Regions from separate parts of the Massilia sp. AB1 genome, predicted to be linked through region 2. Evidence: predicted binding sites of a transcription regulator. Region 2 holds the regulator's gene; the other holds the start of a gene.

Evidence for each region. Region 2 encodes LexA, which represses DNA repair genes until DNA is damaged. Its sites were predicted from a motif close to ACTGTATNNNNATACAGT; they were not measured.
Region 1: the regulator LexA is predicted to act here: its motif matches at 6,081-6,098, upstream of J8847_RS06835 (VRR-NUC domain-containing protein).

What each region holds. Positions count from the first base shown of each region.
Region 1 covers NZ_JAGKSG010000008.1:10,706-18,019, forward strand. Annotated here, with positions in the region: gene J8847_RS06815 (LiaI-LiaF-like domain-containing protein) at 1-345, shown strand, start outside; gene J8847_RS06820 (sensor histidine kinase) at 345-1,409, shown strand; gene J8847_RS06825 (LytTR family DNA-binding domain-containing protein) at 1,423-2,151, shown strand; gene J8847_RS06830 (ATP-dependent DNA helicase) at 2,148-4,439, opposite strand; gene J8847_RS06835 (VRR-NUC domain-containing protein) at 4,421-6,067, opposite strand; gene J8847_RS06840 (hypothetical protein) at 6,178-6,828, opposite strand; partial or broken gene J8847_RS06845 (AAA family ATPase) at 6,882-7,314, shown strand, end outside.
Region 2 covers NZ_JAGKSG010000004.1:75,090-82,403, forward strand. Annotated here, with positions in the region: gene J8847_RS03940 (cystathionine gamma-synthase family protein) at 1-187, shown strand, start outside; gene J8847_RS03945 (hypothetical protein) at 263-868, shown strand; gene J8847_RS03950 (hypothetical protein) at 1,064-1,681, shown strand; gene J8847_RS03955 (hypothetical protein) at 1,763-2,374, shown strand; gene J8847_RS03960 (SEL1-like repeat protein) at 2,462-3,163, shown strand; gene lexA (transcriptional repressor LexA) at 3,274-3,906, opposite strand; gene J8847_RS03970 (DUF6289 family protein) at 4,076-4,291, opposite strand; gene rpsF (30S ribosomal protein S6) at 4,571-4,957, shown strand; gene priB (primosomal replication protein N) at 4,992-5,282, shown strand; gene rpsR (30S ribosomal protein S18) at 5,313-5,603, shown strand; gene rplI (50S ribosomal protein L9) at 5,642-6,094, shown strand; gene J8847_RS03995 (replicative DNA helicase) at 6,191-7,314, shown strand, end outside.

The sequences.
Region 1 (7,314 bases), on a different contig from region 2:
GACGGCATCGCCGACGATATCATCGACAGCACCGCGATCATGGGCGGCTTCGAGCGCCGCGTCAGCAGCCAGGCGTTCCGCGGCGGCGAGATCACGGCGGTGATGGGCGGCTGCTCGCTCGACATGCGCGGCTGTGCGATCCAGCCCCAGGGGGAGGCGGTGATCAATGTCTTTGCCTTCTGGGGTGGAGTGACCATCAAGTGTCCGCCCGACTGGACCGTCATCCTGCAAGGCACCCCGATCCTGGGCGGCTTCGAGGACAAGACCATCCAGCCGCCGGACGGCGCCAGGCGCCTGGTCATTCGCGGCTACGCAATCATGGGTGGCGTGGAAGTGCGCAACTGATGGGCGAAGGCTTCTGGGCGCGGCGCAGCGCCGCGCTCTACCTGCTGGCCTGGCTGATGCTGGGCCTGCTGCTTTCCGGCCTGATCAAGGCGACCACCGGCGCGAGCATGCTCGCCAGCCTGCTGTTCGCGGTGCCCTTGAGCATGGTCTACGCCAGCGCCTGCGGCTTCTCGGCGTATTACCTGTGCCGCGCTTTTCCGCTGGCCGGCAAGCCGCTCGGATCGGTGCTGGCCGTGTTCTCGATCAGCGCGGTCACGGCTTCGGTGCTGTGGTGCGCGGCGGGCGCGGCCTGGGCGGGGGTGTGGCAGGCGCTGGCGCCGGACTGGGAAGCGGTGAGGATGTCGCGGCCCTTCGCGGCGGTGATGTTCGGGGTCGGCGTGCTGCTCTACGGGATGGCTGGCGCGGCGCACTATCTGGCGCTGGAATTCGAACGCGCCCGGCGCGCCGAGACGCGCGAGCTGGAACTCAAGCTGCTGGCCCAGGACGCGGAACTGCGCATGCTGCGCACCCAGATCGATCCGCACTTCCTGTTCAACAGCCTGAACTCCATCAGCGCGCTGACCGCCATCGATTCAAGCCGCGCCCGCGACATGACCCTGAAACTGGCGGGCTTCTTTCGCCATACCCTAGGACTGGAAGCGCACCGCAAGGTGGCGCTGGCGGACGAAGTAGCCCTGGTCGAGCAGTTCCTGGCGATCGAACAGGTGCGCTTCGGTCCGCGCCTCGGCTTCGCGAGCGAGATCGGTCCGGAGGCCGCGCGCTGCCTGCTGCCGCCGATGATCCTGCAGCCGCTGGTGGAGAACGCGGTCAAGCACGGCATCGGCCAGCGGCTGGAAGGCGGCGTCATCACCGTGAGCGCGCAACGGGCCGGCTCGCTGCTGCGCATCCGGGTCGAGAACGATGCCGACGACGATGCCAGGAACGCGGCCGGGACCGGCATCGGCCTGGTCAATGTGCGCCAGCGCCTGGCGGCGGCCTATGGCAGCGAAGCCAGCGTACACTGGGCGCGGGAACAACAATTATTCCGGGTAGACCTGGTGCTGCCCGCCGAAGCAGGCGACTGAGGGAGAGTGAGGAATGCGGGTATTGATCGTCGACGATGAACAGCTGGCGCGCATGCTGCTGCGCGAATTCCTGGCCGAGCACGCGGACATCGAGATCGTGGGCGAATGCGCGAACGGCTTCGAGGCCGTCAAGGCGATCGCCGAGCACGATCCGGACCTGGTCTTCCTCGACATCCAGATGCCCAAGCTGGACGGCTTCGAAGTGGTAGAGCTGGCCGGCAGCAAGCCGCACTATATCTTCGCCACGGCCTACGACCAGTTCGCGCTGCGCGCCTTCGAAGTCCACGCGATCGATTACCTGCTCAAGCCGTTTTCGCGCGAGCGCCTGGCCCAGGCGCTGGCCCATGTCCGGGCGCGCGCGCCGCAGGCGGCCCAGGTAGAGGCTGTGGTGGCCGAGGCGGCCCAGCGCCACGCGCCGCTGGAACGCATCCTGATCCGCGACGGCGCCCGGGTGCACGTGGTGGCGGCGGCAAGCATCGACTACATCGAGGCCCAGGACGACTATGTGCAGATCGCGGCGGAAGGAAAGCACTGGCTGAAGAACCAGCGCCTGTCGGAGCTGGAGGGCCAGCTGGATCCGGCTGCTTTCGTGCGTATCCACCGCTCCTACATCGTCAAGGTCGGCGCGATCGCGCGCATCGAGGCGGTCAGCAAGGACAACCATTGCGCCGTCCTGCACAGCGGGGCGCGCCTGCCGATCAGCCGCGGCAGCTACCCTAAAGTGCGCGAACGGCTCGGCTAGGCCGGCGCATCCAGTTCCCACCAGGCCGGCATCAGCGCGCGGATGCCCGGCTGGGCGAAGCGGTCGTCGATCAGCCAGACCACGCCGCGGTCGCTCTCGGTGCGGATCACGCGGCCGGCCGCCTGCACCACCTTCTGGATGCCGGGATAGAGATAGGTGTAGTCGTAGCCGGCGCCGAACAGCTTCTGCATGCGTTCGCGCAGCTGCTCGTTGACCGGGTTCACCTGCGGCAGGCCGAGAGTGGCGACAAAGGCGCCGATCAGGCGTTCGCCCGGCAGGTCCACGCCCTCGCCGAAGGCGCCGCCCAATACCGCGAAGCCCACGCCGGCGCCGCCGGGCACGAAGCGGTCCAGGAAAGCCTGGCGCTCGGCCTCGCTCATGCGCCGCTCCTGGCGCCAGGCCGGGACCTCCGGATGCTTGTCGGCCAGCTCGGCCGCCACCTGGTCGAGGTAATCGAAGCTGCTGAAGAAAGCCAGGTAATTGCCGGCCTGTTCGCGGTACTGGCGCGCGATCAGGTCGGCGATGGGGCCGACGGAGGCCTTGCGGTGCTGGTAGCGCGTCGAGATCGTGCTGGCGAAGTGCACCTGGAGCTGGTGGGCCTGAAAGGGCGATTCGACGTCGACCCAGGCGGTGTCCGCCGGCATGCCGAGCAGGTCGCAGAAGTAATGCCAGGGGCTGAGGGTGGCCGAGAACAGGGTGGTCGAGTGGGCGAAGGCGAAGCGCGGGCCGAGGAAGGGTGCGGGCACCACGTTGCGGATGCAGATCGTCGAATCCCGCAGTGTCGAACCAGCGCCGTCGCGCGCCAGGTCGCACAGCGAATGCTCGCCGAAGGATTCGGCCAAGCGCACGAAGGCGAGGGCGTCGAAGTGGAAGCGCTGCAGGTCGGGATCGAGCGGTCCGGGGAATTCGGCCAGGTAGTCGTTAACGGCGCTGCCGGCGTTCTGCAGGGCGTTGACCAGCTTTTCCGGCACGCCGTCCAGCACCTGGTAGGGCGCGGCGGCGCCGCAATCGACATCGGTCCAGGCGCGGCCGACCTTCTCCAGCGCTTTCTTGAGCACCGGCGGGGCGCCGGCGCGGGCGCTGCGCAGCAGGCCGCGGCTGATCTCGGCCGTGTACATGGAGCGTGCGCGCGATACCATGTTATGCGCCTCGTCGACCAGGACGCTGAGCTTCCAGCCATTGTTCAGGCCCAGCGCGTACAGCATGGCGCCGCCGTCGAAGTAGTAATTGTAGTCGCCGACCAGCAGGTCGGACCAGCGCGCCATCTCGCTGCCGAGGTAGTAGGGACAGACTTCGTGGCGCGCGGCCACCTCGCGCAGCGCCTGCTGGTCCAGCATCGGCACGATGGCGGCATCGGCGCGCGCGGCCGGCAGGCGGTCGTAGAAGCCCTTGGCCAGCGGGCAGGAATCGCCATGGCAGGCCTTGTCCGGATGCTCGCACAGCTTGTCGCGCGCGGTCAGTTCCAGCACCCGCAAGGGCAGGCCTTTTGGTCCGGCGCCCAGACTGGCGGCGGCGTGCAGGGCCAGCTGGCGTCCGGGCGTCTTTGCGGCCAGGAAGAAGGCCTTGTCGATGCCTTGCTGCGGCATGGCTTTCAGCACCGGGAACAGGCTGCCCACGGTCTTGCCGATGCCGGTCGGGGCCTGGGCCAGCAGGCAGCGCCTGCCGGCATTGGCGCGGTAGACACTTTCCGCAAGCTGGCGCTGGCCGGGACGGAAGTCGGCATGCGGAAAGCGCAGCTCGCCCAGGGCGGTGTCGCGTGCGGTTCGGTGTGCCGCTTCGCTGGCGGCCCAGCTCGAAAAGCGTTCGCACAGCTGCTCGAAGTGCTCGCGCAGCCAGTCCGCGTCGCGGCTTTCGCGCAGCACGGTCTCAATCCCGCTGCCGATGTCGTAGTAGACCAGGGCCAGGTTCACGCGCTCCATGCCCAGTTCGACGCACATCAGGTGGCCGTAGACGCGCAGCTGGGCCCAGTGCAGGTGGCGGTGGTTGTCGGGGATGGAATCGACCTTGCCGCGGTGGGTCTTGATCTCTTCGATCAGGTTCTCGTCCGGATCGTAGCCGTCGGCGCGGCCGCGCACGGTCAGCTCCTTCCACTGGCCGGACAGCGCGACCTCGCTGCGGTAATTGCCGCCGCGCCGGGACGCGACCACCGCATGGCCGGCGATGCCTTCCTGGGCGCTGGGGGAGGGCGTGAAGCGCAGGTCGAGGTCGCCCTGCTTGGCGGTGAACTCGCACAGGGCGCGCACCGCGATCGTGTAGTTGGCAACACCGGTCAAGCGGCCTGCTCCCATTGCAGGTAGCACACCGCCACCGGCATGTCATGGGCCGCGCAGTAGTCGATCCAGCGCAGCTGGTTGTCCTGCAGGCGGTCGCCCGGGCCCTTCACCTCGATCATCGTATAGCGGCCTTCGCGCGGCCAGAACTGGATCAGGTCCGGAAAGCCGCTGCGGTTGGTCTTGACGTCGGCCAGGATGCGCTCGCACCAGCGGCGCAGATGGCTGGCCGGGATGCAGGCCAGGGCCAGGTCGAGCAGTTCCGGCGTGAGCGCGTCCCAGTACACGAAGGGCGTGCTGATGCCGAACTTCTCGGCGTAGTTGCGGCGAATCGTGTCCTGGTAGCGTCCGTCCTCGAGTTCGGCCAGGCAGGCCGCGAATTCGCTTGCCCGGCGCTGGTGGAAGTCCAGGCTGTGCAGGTCCGCCGGGCCGCGGTGGAAGGGGTGGAAAAAGGCGCCGGGAATGGCCGCGAACACGGCGCGCCAGCACAGCAGGCCGAACAGGGAATTGGCGAGCGCGTTCTCGACATAGAACACGGGCGCCTCCTCGAGCGCCAGATGGTCGCGCACCACGCCTTCGACCCACCAGTCATCAAGGGGGAGAGGCAGGCACAGGTCGATGCGCCTGACCGCCTGGCTGCGGCGTGGCGCAAGCTTGGCGTGGCCCAGCTTGCGCGCCAGGCGCGGGGCGATGCGCGCCAGCTGCTGGCGCTCGGCCTCGCTCTCGGGCGCGGCCTGGGCAGCCGAGAGGAGCTCGTAGGCCAGGTCGAAGCGCTCGTGCTTTTCCAGCACACGGATGGCGCGGCCGCGCGCGCCCGGGAAGCGGCAGCGCGCATACACGCCGTAGGCCTTGTCCCAGTCCTTCAGCTTTTCGTAGTGCTGGCCGATCTGGAACAGGAGCTTTTCGCGGCGGCTGTCCAGCCAGTCGTTGTCGAAGGCGTGCCAGGGCAGGTCTTCCACCACGTCGTCGAGCGGCTCGCCTGCCGCGAATCGCTCCTTGCAGGCATGGAGCTGCAGGTAATGGTCGACGTCGCGGCGCTGGCGGAAGCCGCGCGAATCCGGCGAGAACTCGACCTGCTCGTAGCGGAACAGGCCGAGGTCGGATAGCACGAATTCGGTCCAGTCCTGGTGCAGGTTGCCGAAGAAGATCAGGCGCAGGCGGTCGCACAGGGGCTTGACCAGGATGCGCAGCGCCAGGTCGGGGCAATCCTTGTACCAGTGCGAGAAAGGCAGGCTGTCGGCGCAGGCTTCGCGCAAGGCCTCGAGCTGTTCGGCCTTGCGCGCGTTCTTCACGCGCAGCCGGGACCCGAAGGCTTCGAGGATCTCGGGCTTGGACAGCAGGTCGAACAGCTCGTCGAGGGTGAGCTCGGGATCGGCCACGACCCAGCCCGTGCCCAGCAAATGACCGGCGGCCTCGACCGGGCAGCCGATCTCGGCGTAGTTCAGCTTACTGGCGCGGAACAGCTCGCCCTTGCGCATGACCATGCGCACGAACAGCGCGCGCGCATTGCGCGGCAAGACGGGGAAAGCGGCCAGGAAAGCGTGCTCGTCCTCGTCCAGCAGATCGCCATAGCGTTCGCCGATCCAGTCGAGGACGCGCTGGAAGTTGTCCAGATAATAAAACTCGTTTTCCAGAACCCTGATCATGACGGAACGCCTTACTGTGCTTATGTACAGTATAACGTTCCGCGCAGCGAAGACCCAGCAGTTTCGCCCTGTTAAGACCAGGACGCGGGCTTTTTACCACGCACCGGGGCTCAATCCCGGGCGCGGGCTTCCTCCTCGCGTGCTTCCGCGTGGCCGTTGGCGTGCACGATGACGGCCGAGATCAGGGCGACGTCGCTGTCCACCGGCGCCTCGGCCTGTTTTGGCGGCGCTGCCGTGCGTGCGGGACGCGTTGCCGGACGCGCGGCGGGCGGGCGCGGCTTTGCCGCCGCCACCGCCTTCGGCCGCGCAGCCTGGATCGCGAGGGCAGCCTTCGGCGCAGGGAGACGCTGTTCCGGAGCCGGTTCCGGCGGAGGCGCGGCCATTCGCGGGCCCTCCAGCAGGCGCAGCGGCGGCGGCGGGGGAGGCGGTTCGTCGATGAGGGCGGCGGCGCCCGGCTGGTGTGGCGCTGGCGCCGTCACCGGGTGCGGCGCCTCGGGAACGGCGGCCTGGGCCAGCATCGGCTGCGGCTTGCCGTTGTCGGCGGCCAGCCAGGCCAGCGTGCCCGTAAGGGCGACCGCGAGCATGGCGCCCGCGCCATAGCCGATCCTGCGCAGCAGCCTGCGTCCGCCCTGGCGGCGCGCGGGATCGCGTTCCAGCTTGGCCAGGATGCTGTCTTCACCGTGGCGGCTGGCGCCTGGCCTGGATGCCGACATCAGGTTGGGGCGCGTGGAGGTGGCTTGATTTTCGTCTGAAGGACGCACGGCAGTACTCCTAAGATGGGCTTTCCTGGTTCTGATTAGAAACAATTTAGGGAGTCCTGATGCTGATCTTCCAGGTCTTCGACAAGGGCGTGATGGACGATGCCGAAGGGCGCCAGATCGACTTCCGCAACACCATCATCATCCTGACCTCGAACGCCGGCTCGAGCCAGCTGATGCAGGCCTGCCTGAACAAGCCGGCCAACGAATTGCCGACGCCGGAGCAGCTGTCCGAGCTGCTGCGCCCGGCCCTGATGAAGCATTTCAAGCCGGCCTTCCTGGGCCGCCTGAGCGTGGTGCCTTTCTATCCGATCCGCGACGAGGTGCTGTCCAACATCATCCGCCTCAAGCTGGACCGCATCGCCGGCCGCGTCATGGACAACCACCGCGCCGGCTTCGAGTACGACGATGCACTGGTGGCGGCGGTCCTGAACCGCTGCACCGAGGTCGATTCCGGCGCGCGCAGCGTCGACAATGTCCTGAACGGCA
Region 2 (7,314 bases):
GATTCCTGCGAGTAATTTGGGCGATACCCGCACCCTGGTGATTCCGGTCGCGCACACCATCTTCTTCGAGATGGGCGCCGAGCGCCGCGCCAGCATGGGCATTGCCGAGTCCCTGATCCGGGTATCGGTCGGCATCGAGGACACCGACGACCTGCTGGCGGACTTCGCGGGTGCGCTCTCACTTTAGCCAGAGAGAAAGCCGAATTAGTTGCCCGTGTTGCCAACTAGGCTAGAATTGTTACACCACAACACGGGAGGGATCATGAAACGATTCGTAGGCGTCATGGTGTTAGGTGTCTCCGGACTGGCCATGGCAGGCGGCATGCAGTCCGCCGGCAATGCGCAGGACGCGGCGAAGCAGCGCGAGGCCCGCGCCGCCGACATCGCGTTCTGGACCAGTGGCTACAAGGGCGAAGACCTGGTCTCGGGCCGTTTCAGCTGCCCGGCGCCCAGCATCCCGGACATGTCGAAGACCAAGTCCCAGATCAAGTCGGTGTCCGACTCCTACCAGGCCTGGCAGCAGTGCTATAACGGTTTCGTCGCCAACCTGAACGAGACCTTGTCGCGCGGCAGCCGCATCCCCGCGGATGTCGCGGCCCTGCTGACCCCGCAGGAGGCGCAGCAGGCTGTCGCCCACGTCGACCGCGTGCACGAGGGCCTGATCGCCCAGGCCCAGCAGAATGCCTCGCAAGTCATGGCCAGGTACGACGCCTGGCAGGGCGCCACCGAACGTTACGTCAAATCCGACAGCACTGCGCGCAAGCTGGAATACGAGATGTCTGCGCGCCAGCAGCAGGAAAGCGAGGCGCAGCGCTATCCCCAGCCCGGATCCGGCATGGGCACCGCGCCTGCGCCGTCCCGGCGTTGAATGATCGGCTCCGTGGCGCGCCGGCGCCACGGCTGTTCGTGACCAAGCTCTTCCAAACGCTGTCGCCAGACAGCAAGCTTCCCACTGCCGGCAATCCGAAAGCGCACCCTGTCAATCTTGACAGGGTGGCGCGGGAATCGGTTGCTTGTATCACCAGCTAGGCTAGAATTGTTACACCACAATATGGGAGGAATCATGAAACGACTCGTTGGTGTCATGGTGTTAGGTGTATCCGGACTCGCCATGGCAGGCGGCATGCAGTCCGCGGGCAACGGCCAGGAAGCGGCGAAGCTGCGCGAGGCCCGCGCCGCCGACATCGCCTTCTGGACCAGCGGTTACAAGGGCGAAGACCTGGTGTCGGGCCGGTTCAGCTGCCCGGCCCCCAGCATCCCGGACATGTCGAAGACCAAGTCCCAGATCAAGTCTGTGTCCGATTCCTACCAGGCCTGGCAGCAGTGCTATAACGGCTTCGTTGCCAACCTGAACGAGACCATGTCGCGCGGCAGCCGCATTCCCGCCGATGTCGCCGCACTGCTGACCCCGCAGGAAGCGCAACAGGCCGCCGCCCACGTCGACCGCGTGCACGAGGGCCTGATCGCGCAAGCCCAGCAGAATGCTTCGCAAGTCATGGCCAAGTACGACGCCTGGCAGGGCGCCACGGAACGTTACGTCAAATCCGATAACACTGCGCGCAGGCTCGAATACGACATGGCGGCGCGCCGCCAGCAGGAAGGCGAAGCGCAGCGCTACCCGCAGCCGGGCGCACAGCCGGTGCCGTCGCCGGCGACCATGCCGGGACCGGGGCGCCGTTGAGGCTTGCATCACGCCTCTGGAGGATGCCAGGGGCGTGACCGTCGGCTTGCCGGCATGTTTGCACCACCACAGGGAGGAATGATGAAACGAATCATGGGCGTCTTGATGTTGGGTGTATCGGGCCTGGCGATGGCCGGCGGCCTGCAGTCCGCGGGCAATGCGCAGGAGGTGGCGAAACAGCGTGAAGCGCGCGCCGCCGACATCGCTTTCTGGACCGGCGGCTACAGGGGAGCAGACCTGGTGTCGGGGCGCTTCGACTGCCCGGCGCCGGCGATTCCCGAGCTGTCGAGGACCAAGGCGCAGATCAAGTCGGTTTCCGAATCCTTCCAGGCGTGGCAGCAATGCTATAACGGCTTTGTCGCCAAGCTCAACGAGACCGTGGCGCAAGGCAGCCGGATTCCGGCCGATGTCGCCGGCCTGCTGACTCTGGCGGAGGCGCAACAGGCCGCCGCGCACATCGAGCGTGTGCACGCGAGCCTGGCTGCGCAAGCCCAGCAGAACTCCGCGGAGGTGTCCGCCCGCTTCGAGGCCTGGCGCGACGCCACCGAGCAATTCGTGATGGCCGACCACCGCGCACGCATGATGGAGCGCGCCATCGCTTCGCGCCGCGCGCAGGAGCGGGAAGGGCAGCAATACCCGCGCACCCAGCCGACCATGGGTTCTTCCGAGGCGCCGCCGCCGACGCGCCCTTGAATGCCGGCCTTAAATGATTGTAAGGGCGGTTGAGGCTGAGGGAGTATTCGCGTTACCATGCAGCATTCCCTCACTCTCGACCGTCCCATGAAGCGTTTTCTCGTCGTAGCAAGTCTGCTGTTCTGCTCCGTGGCCCACGCCGATCCGCTGGCCGACGCCCACGCCCTGTTCGCCAAAAAAGCCTATCCCGAAGCCCTCCAGGCCTATACCAAGCTCGCCAATGCCGGCAATGTCGAAGCGCAGCAGGCGCTCGGCCAGATGTACTGGTATGGCGAAGCGGGGCAGGTGGACGAAGCCAAGGCCAGGGAATTGTTCAAGAAAGCGGCCGCGAAAGGCAACAAGATCGCCGCCGCCTCGCTGGACGTGATGGACCAGCGCGTCAAGCGCCGCACGGAGATCGATTACTGGATCAGGGAGTACGACGGCGCGGAACTCAAATCGGGCGAATTCCGCTGCCCGGCGCCGCGCATTCCGGCGATGTCGAAGCTGAATGACGAAATCGACCGCGTCAGCGGCGCGGTGGCGACCTGGCAGAACTGCTACAACAAGTTCGTCACGAACCTGAACGCATCCTCGCCGCTGTCGAAGAAGATCCCGGCGGATATCGCCAAGCTGATGAACAAGCAGGAGACCGATGCGGCGCACGCTCACCTGGAGCGGGTGCGCGAGAACCTGGCGGAGGAAGCGAAGGTGAGTTCCAAGCTGATCCTCGCGGACTTCGCGGCCTGGCGTGCGGCGACCGAGGCGTATGTGTCGGAGCACAACGCGATGATCAAGCAGAATAAATAAGGTGGGGAGCTGAAGGGGCCGGAGTTAAGTTTCCGGCTGCTCGGGGAAACTTGGTCCCGGCCCCCGCCGGGACCCAAGTTTGCAGGGCAGTGTTATCGCAGCCGACGCGATCAGTGCCAGCTACGCATCAAGCCAACCGCCAGGCCCTCGAGCGCGAACTCGTCGCCCGGCTCCACGCGAATCACCTTGAAATCCGGATTCTCCGGCAGCAGCTCGACGGTCTCGCCCGTCTTGCGGTAGCGCTTGACGGTGACTTCTTCACCGAGGCGGGCCACGACGATCTGGCCGTTCTTGGCGCTGTCGATCTTCTTGACCGCCAGGAAGTCGCCGTCGCAGATGCCCGCATCGCGCATCGACCACCCCTTGACCTTCAGCAGGAAGTCCGGCCGCGCCGAGAACATGGCGGCGTCGACGCTGTAGGTGGCTTCCACGTGTTCCTGGGCCAGGATGGGCGAACCGGCGGCCACGCGGCCGACCAGGGGCAGGGACATCATGAGCGCAGGCGGCGGCATGGGGATCTGTTCGGCGCTGGCGCCGACCAGGCGGATTCCGCGCGAAGTGCCCGGCGAAATCTCGATCGCGCCTTTGCGCGCCAGGGCCTGCAGGTGCTCCTCGGCGGCGTTGGCCGACTTGAAGCCCAGTTCCGCCGCGATTTCGGCGCGGGTCGGCGGGAACCCGGTGTTGTCGATCGCTTCCCTGATCAGGTTCAGGATCTGTTCTTGCCTTGCAGTGAGCTTGAGCATGTCGTGCGGCTGGATAGTTGTAGGACCAGACTGTATTTTTATACAGTATTTCGCAAGACGCAAGGGAAAACAGGAATATTTTTAGGGCGGGAGCGGCCGCGTTGGTTTTTTCCACGCGCACCGCTCCCGCGCGCCCGGCTGCCCTGGCCGCCGGGTACGAAGCCTCAGCTTACCACTCGCAGCCTTCTTCGGTGTAGTCGAAGTATGCGGTCTGCTGGCCGGTGGTGATCATGTAGCCGCGGCAAGTGAAGGTCTGCGAACCGACCTGGGTGGTCATGGCGGAGTCCGAATAATAAACCCGGGTCCAGGTGCTCGAGGGCCAGGCGTAGGCCGCTGCGGATACCGTGATCGCCAATACTGCAACGTACAGTTTCTTCAGTTTCATATTGTCTCCAGGTGTGTGCGACATGTCGTTTCTTAGGCTGAACTTGTGTTCAGCCAGGACATGCTAGCACCGCACATGAAACAAAAATGATGTGAGAATTCACATTCTTGCATATTATGCAGCAGCCATCTTTTCGCACGGGCGTGGGAAAAGCGAAGGCATCCGGGACCGACCGGTTGCCTGCGGCTTGTGCACGTGTTACCATAGCAGGCTTTCCCTTCCCACACTCGTCTTGACGCCGAGGTGGGCATTTGTTTAAACGTCCTCAAGGAGTGTTGCATGCGTCATTATGAAATCGTTTTTATCGTCCACCCGGACCAGAGCGAACAAGTTCCGGCGATGATCGAGCGTTACAAGACCACGGTGACCAGCCGCGGCGGTAACATCCATCGCGTGGAAGACTGGGGCCGTCGCCAGATGGCTTACCAGATCCAGAAGCTGCCGAAGGCTCACTACATCTGCATGAACATCGAGTGCGACAACGAGACCCTGGTCGAGCTGGAAACCGCATTCAAATTCAATGATGCTGTCCTGCGTCATCTGACCGTTAAGATGAAGAAAGCTGAAACCGCACCGTCGCCGATGATGAAGTCGGTCCAGCGCGAAGACGCAGCCAAGAGCCACCGCGCAGAAGCAGCAGCCGCTGCCCCGGCCGCAGCTGCCTAAGTTTTTCTCCAGGAATTCGTAGTAAACGGAAGTAGTGAACCAGCTCGAGCTCGAAGCGACCATCGCCGAGCGTGATGTCCTGCGCTACACCCCGGCCGGCGTACCCATCGTGTCCGCCATCCTGATGCACAGTGGGCAGCAGGAAGAGGCCGGCGTCGCAAGGCAGGTCGAGTTCGAGATCCCCGCCTTCGCCGCGGGTGAGATCTCGGGCAGGTTCGGCAGCGCGGAACTCGGCGCCAGCTACCGTTTCAGCGGATTCCTCGCAAAGAAAAACCGCAACAGCAAAGCCCTGGTGTTTCACATCATTGATTTTCAAGCCGCCTAAGCGGCACTAGATAGATACAGGAGCCTCAAAATGGCATTCGGTAAAAAGTTCGACAAAAACAAAGCTAAAGAAAAACTCAAGCGCAAACAGCAGAACCCGCTGTTCAAGCGCAAGAAGTTCTGCCGCTTCACCGCCGCCGGCGTGGAACAGGTGGACTACAAGGACGTCGACACCCTGAAGGACTTCGTCCAGGAAAACGGCAAGATCATGCCGGCACGCCTGACCGGCACCAAGGCGCACTACCAGCGCCAGGTCGACACCGCGATCAAGCGCGCACGCTACCTCGCGCTGCTGCCGTACACCGACCTGCACAACGCCTAATCGTCGGCCACGACAGTCAGATATCCTGGAGATAAAACATGCAAGTTATTCTGTTGGAAAAAGTAGTCAACGTCGGCAACCTGGGCGACGTCGTCAAAGTCAAGGACGGTTACGCACGTAACTTCCTGATCCCGCAAAAGATGGCACGCCGCGCGACCCAGTCGGCTGTGGCCGAGTTCGAAGCCAAGCGCGCCGAACTGGAAAAAGCCGCCGCTGAAAAGCTGGCTGCTGCCCAGGCGCAAGGCGACAAGCTGAGCGGCATGACCGTCACCATCGCCCAGAAGGCGGGCGTGGACGGCCGTCTGTTCGGTTCGGTCACCAACTTCGACATCGCCGAAGCTCTGAGCAAGCAAGGCTTCCCGGTCGAGAAGTCGCAGGTTCGCCTGCCGACCGGCCCGCTGAAGACCACCGGCGAATTCCCGGTGGCCGTCGCCCTGCACACCGATGTGGTCTCGGAGATCACCATCGCCGTCGTGGGCGAAGCAGCCTAAGCTGTTGTTGTATAAAAGAAAAAAGCCGGGTTCGCCCGGCTTTTTTTATTGGCAAGATTCACCAATTATTTCAGCCGCGTGACCGGAGCAGGTATAATGCCGCCCATGAATTCCGCACCCGCCGATCCGCAAATCGAATCCCTGCGCATCCCGCCGCACTCCATCGAAGCAGAACAGTCCGTCATCGGCGGCCTGCTGCGCGATAACGCGGCCTGGGACCGCATTGCCGATTTCATGCATGCGGACGACTTCTACCGCTACGACCACCGCATCATCTTCGAACAGATGATCCGCCTGATCAACTCGGGCAAGCCGGCGGACGTGATCACGGTCTACGAGGCCTGCAACCAGCTCGGCAAGGCCGAGGAAGTGGGCGGACTGCAATACCTGAACGCGATGGCGCAGAACACGCCGTCGGCGGCCAACATCCGCCGCTACGCCGAGATCGTGCGCGACCGCGGCATCCTGCGCAAGCTCATCACCGTCGCCGACGAGATCTCCGGCAATGCCTTCAATCCGCAAGGCAAGGAAGTCAAGCAGATGCTCGACGAGGCCGAGTCCAAGATCTTCGCGATCGCGGAGCAGGGCGCCCGCGGCGCCCAGGGCTGGACCGCGGTGCAGCCGCTGCTGACCCAGGTGGTGGAGCGCATCGACGAACTGTATTCGCGCGAGAACCAGGGCGAGATCACCGGCGTGCCGACCGGCTTCATCGACCTCGACCGCATGACTTCCGGCCTGCAGCCGGGCGACCTGGTCATCGTGGCCGGCCGTCCGTCGATGGGCAAGACCGCGTTCTCGGTCAACATCGGCGAGAACGTCGCCATCGAAGCGGGCCTGCCGGTCGCCGTGTTTTCCATGGAAATGGGCGGCGCCCAGCTGGCCATGCGTATGCTGGGCTCGGTCGGCCAGCTCGACCAGCACCGCCTGCGTACCGGCCGCCTGAACGACGAGGACTGGCCGCGCCTGACGCACGCCATCCAGAAGATGAACGACGCCCAGCTCTACATCGACGAGACGCCGGCGCTGAACCCGATCGAGATGCGCGCACGCGCGCGCCGCCTGGCCCGCCAATGCGGCAAACTGGGCCTCATCATCGTCGACTACCTGCAGCTGATGCAGGGCAGCCAGCCGGGCGACAACCGCGCCTCCGAGATCTCGGAGATTTCGCGTTCGCTCAAGGGCCTGGCCAAGGAATTGCATTGCCCGGTCATCGCGCTGTC